3 regions of the Lysinibacillus sp. DFXJR4 genome follow, and region 2 is predicted to be linked to each of the others. Evidence: riboswitches for the same ligand, from Rfam matches in the RefSeq annotation. Region 2 holds a riboswitch; each other region holds the start of a gene.
What was found. Region 2 has a riboswitch for thiamine pyrophosphate ahead of thiW (energy coupling factor transporter S component ThiW). Riboswitches for the same ligand answer to the same signal wherever they lie in the genome.
Positions count from the first base shown of each region.

Region 1: another riboswitch for thiamine pyrophosphate. It lies ahead of AC2CGN_RS18900 (ABC transporter substrate-binding protein); the one in region 2 lies ahead of thiW (energy coupling factor transporter S component ThiW).
Region 3: another riboswitch for thiamine pyrophosphate. It lies ahead of thiM (hydroxyethylthiazole kinase); the one in region 2 lies ahead of thiW (energy coupling factor transporter S component ThiW).

Region 1 covers NZ_JBXUNW010000012.1:30,283-32,553, reverse strand. Annotated here, with positions in the region: gene AC2CGN_RS18905 (hypothetical protein) at 1-981, shown strand, start outside; TPP riboswitch at 1,047-1,157, shown strand; gene AC2CGN_RS18900 (ABC transporter substrate-binding protein) at 1,317-2,271, shown strand, end outside.
Region 2 covers NZ_JBXUNW010000008.1:123,044-125,314, reverse strand. Annotated here, with positions in the region: gene AC2CGN_RS16515 (MFS transporter) at 1-703, shown strand, start outside; TPP riboswitch at 779-886, shown strand; gene thiW (energy coupling factor transporter S component ThiW) at 1,001-1,489, shown strand; gene AC2CGN_RS16505 (VWA domain-containing protein) at 1,617-2,271, opposite strand, start outside.
Region 3 covers NZ_JBXUNW010000003.1:119,400-121,670, reverse strand. Annotated here, with positions in the region: gene thiD (bifunctional hydroxymethylpyrimidine kinase/phosphomethylpyrimidine kinase) at 1-598, opposite strand, end outside; gene thiM (hydroxyethylthiazole kinase) at 598-1,353, opposite strand; TPP riboswitch at 1,444-1,542, opposite strand; gene AC2CGN_RS10805 (hypothetical protein) at 1,511-1,705, opposite strand; gene mbcS (acyl-CoA synthetase MbcS) at 1,791-2,271, shown strand, end outside.

The DNA.
Region 1 (2,271 bases), on a different contig from region 2:
GATGAAATAAAGGAACAATTGACAATATCGCAAATAACTGAGCAATCCTATGAAGAAATTAGTATCCCTGGTCGATCTGCTGATACATTATTTACAGCTGACTTTGATGATGCAACGAACTCCTTTTATTATTACGAAGGCAATACCATTTATTCCTACGCACTCGATACACATATTGAAAAAGCGGAAGTAACAAGTGAATTCCCTATTTCAAAAATGTTAGTAAATGAAAATTGGCTTGTTTGGATGGCTGATGATAGGAATTCTGTGTTTGTAAAAAATAGAGAAACATTAGAGATCAAAGGCTTTTCTACGGATACTTTTATAGATTTTGAAGATGATACACTACTGACAACAATATCTGATACAACGACAGGTCATACCATTTATAGCTTAACAAATCTGCGTACAAACGAGGTAAAACAATTTAAACAAGCCTTTGATAATAGTGCAGTAAGTCAGCCAATTTATCAAGACAATAAATTGCTCCTACCAAGTGCCTTTAAAAAAGATGGAATAGAAACAGTTCGCTTTACACTCTATGATGTTGGAACAGAAAAAGAAAAGCAATATGATTTCCCTTTTAAAGGCATACATGACGTGGCACTTACTGACCATAAAATCTATGCTTCCTTTAGATCTGGAGAAAGCTTAGAGACAGGATATGTTGATTTAGAAGATGGCTCCTATCATAAACTTGATGGTAAAAAAGCCATTACTTTAACAGCCTATCAAAATAAGTTTGCTCTATACGAATGGATACCGAAGGAGGAACATTACCGCTTTAGATTATATCAAGTCGAAGAAGATGGTTCATTAACACCACTTTACGACTTTAAAGATATTTCATTAATCCTCTTTGAGCCACGTTATACTAAGGAAGGGACATTACAGGTATTTGGGATAAATGAAAAGTATCTCACGGAGGATGGAATTCATGAAGCGAAAGATGCTGCAATTAAAATATTTTTACAGCGTTAATATTAAATAGAGCCTTGTCAATTGCAGTGAGATATGGGTATAATAATCATCGAAAAGTTCATATGGAAAGAATGTAGGGGGGCTGGTAGTTGCCAGCTGAGATTGTGTCCGTTAGATGCTGACCCTTTGAACCTGATTTGGCTCGTACCAGCGTAGGGAACATCTATTCAAAAAAAGTAAATTTTTGATATTGATTGACAACGTCTGGGAGAAATCCTGGGCGTTTTTTTGTTAAATGTACATATCTTGGGTGCAGATAATCCATAAATACGCTTTCTTCTGGTTAGAGCATTCCTTCATGAACACTTTCACACTACTTACTGGGAGGATTCAGCATGAAAAAATGGTTATTGGTTCTTATGGCTGCCCTTTTAACATTAGCGGGCTGTAGCGAAAAAGAGGATACCAAAAAGGATGAGCATGCGTTAAAGAAGGTGTCCGTTGTACTTGATTGGATGCCAAATACAAATCATACAGGGCTATATGTTGCTAAGAAATTAGGTTATTTTGAAGAGCAGGGCTTAGATGTTGATATCTTACAACCTGGTGACGCAGGAGCAGATCAGCTTGTAGCATCTGGCAAGGCACAATTTGGCGTAAGCTATCAGGAGGGAATTACACAGGCTCGTGTACAGGGTGTACCTCTGGTATCGATTGCGGCGATTATTCAGCATAATACTTCTGGCTTTGCCTCAATCGCCTCCAAAGGTATTACATCACCGAAGAAATTTGAAGGTAAAACATATGGCGGCTGGGGAGCTCCACTAGAGCAGGCCGTACTACAATCATTAATGCAAACTGAAAATGCAGATATTAATAAATTAGATATTATTAATGCTGGCGATATAGATTTCTTTACAATGATGAAAAAAGATATTGATTTTGCATGGATTTATTATGCTTGGACTGGGATTGAAGCTGAGCTTCGTGATGAAAAACTGAACATGCTGTATTTAACAGATTATAGTGACCAACTGGATTATTATACACCCGTTCTTGCTACAAATGAAAAAATGATTAAAGATGATCCAAAGACCGTTGAAGCATTTATCGCTGCCGTGGCAAAGGGCTATGAATACGCGATCAGTAATCCAGGTGAGGCGGCAGATGTTTTACTTGAGGCAGTACCTGATTTAGATAAAGACCTTGTGCATAAAAGTCAGGAGTGGCTGGCAAATAAATATCAGGATGACGCTGCTCAATGGGGCGAGCAAAAGCTAGCTGTCTGGGAAAACTATGCGAAGTGGATGACTAGCAACAACGTTTTAGAGGGCGAATTTAACGCAGAAC
Region 2 (2,271 bases):
TTATACAGCTGGAGCTGCGGCTATTTTGGCTTCTATTTTATCGTTCTTTTTATTACCATCTACCAAACCAAACGCAGCACAAAAAATGCATAAGCAAGACAATCTCGCGAAACAAATGGTACGTTCAGTACATATGCCTTACTTTGTTATGCTCATTATTATGATGGTATTCTCGTTCGGAATTGCTAATTTCCAAACGACTTTATCATTATTTGTTACAGAAAAGTTTCATTATACACCTGGGGATATTGCTATTATTTTAGTGGTGGGTGGTGCTTTTGGTGTAGTTGTACAAATGTTTGTTATTACACCACTCTTTAATCGCTATGGTGAAATGAAGGTCGTATTAGTCAATTTATTTATTGCAGCCATATCGATCTACTTAATATTATTCGTATCTGGGTTTGCCCTTATTTTAGTTGTTGCGACAATCTTCTCGACAGCCACAACATTAATTCGTCCTGCTGTTAACACACTGATCTCCAAGCTTGCCGAAAATGAGCAAGGATTTGCAGCAGGTCTGAATAATGCTTATATGAGTCTTGGCAATATGATTGGTCCAGCATTGGCAGGTATTTTATTTGATTGGAATATGAATAGCCCTTATATATTTGGTGCTATTATTTTGATGGCTTGCTTCTTCCTTGCCCTTATCTGGACAATGAAAAAAGCACCGCATCTTATGCAGCCTGATTCCAAATAATCTGAAAAGTTATTGACTATTATTAGTAGTATGATACATTTATGTTGTTACAATGCTAAACAGAAATTGAATAATTATTACCACTAGGGGAGTCTTTAAAAGGCTGAGACGTATATGACCATATACGGACCCTTTGAACCTGATCTAGTTCATACTAGCGGAGGGAAGTGGCGACATCTTGCTTTTTGATATGTAAATGCAAGGCCGCTTCCTATTTGTTTTCAGGGAGCGGCCTTTTTGTGCTCGCCAGTTTAGCAGAGATAACAATTCATTTTATATTTCAAGGGAGTGTAACTTATGTCAGTTCGAAAATTAACCATCATGGCCTTATTAGTGGCAATTGCCATAGCAGGTTCTACCTTCGTTTCAATTCCAACAGGGATTGCGCGAGCTTATCCGATACAACATGCCATCAATGTCATCGGTGCCATTCTACTCGGACCAATACCAACTATTATCATTGCCCTTACTACAGCGATTATTCGTATTTTAACAGGGACAGGCTCCCTATTAGCCATTCCTGGCAGTGTCATTGGCGCATTTTGTGCAGCACTGGCTTATAAATACAGTGGTATGCCTTGGCTAGCGGGCGTTGGTGAAATAGTAGGAACTGGCATTATCGCCTCCCTCATTGCCGTACCATATGCATATATCTTAATGGGGACATCCGTAGCATCAATGTTTTTCATGCCTGCCTTTTTAACCTCTAGTATTATTGGTGCTATTTTTGGTGTGGCAATTGCTAGTAGTTTACGAAATACTGCACTTATTAAAAATTTTCGTTAAATTTTTCAGAGCAAGGATTTCCCTCTTGAGCAGGGTTTCCCTTTGAACGAAAGCTTCTTCCTTTTCACTTTAAAACGCAAAAACAGTGCAAAATAATCAATCATTTTGCACTGTCATTTAATCCAAATTATCTTTTCTTCATGCCCTTTAATAGTTGAGCAACATTTGTATCCTCTGCCTGTGTGGTTTTATTTTCAACAAGCTGCTCTTTTTTCTTCGACTTAGCAAAGAAGCTCCAGCCAAAGCGTCGGATTGTAATATCGATGAAGAACAGTAGCATACCTGCTAATATAAGCCATGTTGCTATATTTTGACGATCTGCGCCTTTCTTCGTAAATTCACGAAATACCTCCTTCGGTTCTTTCAAAACAGAGCCACCCGTTTGCTTTGTCAGTTCTTCCACCAGCTCATCGTTTACAGGTCGTAACTCATATTCAGCACTGTAAGGCACACTTATACCCGCTTGAAAAATAGCTTGATCTTCATCAGCGATACGGAAGAAAATTAACCCTGGCTCCGCTTGTACAACTGCTCGAATCTGAGAGGCTGAAATAGCTTCAAGCTGTGTTTCAAGTTCTTCTCCTGCTTCATTGACAGCAACGACATCTAAAAAAGCTGCTTCATTGGTAGGATCTGTAATAACAAATGAACCATCCGATTCTAAACGTACGTCGTAGGCAACATCATTATAGCTTGGGAGCATTTGTGAAATAAGCGTTTGCCAAAATGTTCCCCAATCCTGCCATCTTGCCCAGTCACCTGTCCATTTACCTGTCGAATCA
Region 3 (2,271 bases), on a different contig from region 2:
GAGGAGTTTGCATAGAAAAAGAATGTCCATCTTTAAAAAATATATAATCAATGGCAAAATTCTTATCTGCTAAATGACCTCCTTTTATAATGACACATTGTACTCCAGTTTGTAGCAAGAGCTTGGCTACTTCTTTTATATCAGCTAAAGTGTTAATTTCTTTGCCAGTAAGCGTTTCGGCCTCTGGAATATTCGGAGTCACAATGGTTGCCACTGGCAGTAGAAGATTAATGATAGCATCAATGGCATCTTGTTGTAATAAGCTTTCTCCGCCCTTTGCAATCATCACAGGATCTACAATAAGTGGAACTTTGGTATTAGCCATTATTTGTGCAATAGTTTGTATAATGGCTGAGGAAAATAGCATGCCTGTTTTCATAGCACTAATTGGGAAATCCTCCAATAGTGCCTGTAGTTGTTGCTCAACAAAGCTTGCCTCAATGGGCATTACCCCTGATACACCAAGTGTATTTTGTGCGGTCAAAGCTGTAATGACAGAAGTTCCAAACACCTTTAATTCCTGAAAGGTTTTTAAATCAGCCTGTATACCAGCACCGCCGCCACTATCAGATCCAGCAATTGTCGTAACAACCTGCATTATCGTTCACCGTCCTTTGAAAGACGATATAGTTCATTCAATACAGCAATTTGAAAATCACCGATGTATTGTGTAGTAGAACCGGCTTGTTCAGCAATTTTTTTATAACATCTTAGTACATCTACTAATTGGTTATAGGGCTGATTGTCAGATACAAAAGCAGCGCAACAAATGGCACTTAATAAGCAGCCAGTACCGGTGACCTCTGTCATATGAGGATTTCCGCCTGTAATCCATTGTTGGTGATTTCCATCAGTTATGAAATCTTTTTCACCTGTGACAATCACTATACAATGATACAACTGAGCAATTCTTTTTGCTTCATCCTCTAAGGAAATGGAACCTGTTCCACTGTCTACACCTTTTTGCTGCCATTTTACGTTGGCAATTGCGGCAAGCTCTCCAATATTGCAGCGAATTACTGCAAATTCAATCTCTTCTAATAGTTGCTTTACGGTTTGTTTTCGGTAAGTTGTGGCTCCAGCGCCAACTGGATCTAACACTACTGGTATGCCAAGTGCATTGGCTTTTTTTCCTGCAAGTATCATGGATTCTTTCGTTTTGTCATTAAGGGTACCAATATTTATTAATAAGCTTGAGGCAATTGCAACCATTTCCTCAACCTCGTCATTGCCATCAGCCATAACTGGTGAGGCACCGATTGCTAAAAGCCCGTTTGCTTGAAAATTTGCCACTACATAATTTGTAATGCAATGAATTAGTGGGCTTTTTTTACGGATAGTTTGAAAAACCATTTTAAGTCCTCCTTTGTTGGATGGACGTAAGCATGCAAAAAAGGCTCTTTTTTGTGCAAAAAATACACGCAAAAGAGCCTTTCATCAATGAATTAGATGTGAATTGCTCCCTACGTCAGTATTAACTAACAGGTTCAAAGGGTCAGGTTTTACCTTCTCAACTCCAAATGAGTCCCCCTGCAATCTTGCTTTTAGTTGACCAAAATGTACCATACTTTTCTTTCCTGTTCAATAGATAGTTTTTATCTTCATTTAGCAAATGTAGTTCTGTAGCGACAGCTACAATTACACCTAGGCGAAATTGATTGATGAACGTGACTGATGCCATATAGCAAAGTATGATAGTTGTCATGACTTTTCTAAAATAGAGTGCGAACCATTGAAAATGATAAAAATGGAGTTTTATAATGAGTCATAGCATAAGGGAGGCATTTGCCATGAAAAGACAGGATTTAATTGCACCTGAATGGTACAATATTACAGAGGAAATTGAAAAATATGCACAGGATGCAAACAAGAATGCGCTCATTATTTATGATGAAAATGATGATGTTCAGTTTATTACATACGCACATTTACTGGCAAAGGCAAATCAGGCAGCACATGTTTTTACAAAACAAGGTTTAACAAAAGGTGATGTACTTATCGTGATGGTGCCTAGATCAGTAGAAGCCTATATTGTCTATATTGCTGCTTTAAAAGCTGGTATAACAATTATTCCTAGTTCAGAAATGCTAAGAGCGAAGGATATAGAATATCGTATAAACCACGCTCATGCAAAGGGCATTGTTGCATATGAGCCATATATTGAGCAATTTGATAATGTGAAAAACTTACAGGGCTTGCAGCAATTCGTAATAGGTACTGCTCACGAACCTTGGCAGTCATTACTTCAAAAAATGCAAGAACAACCAACAG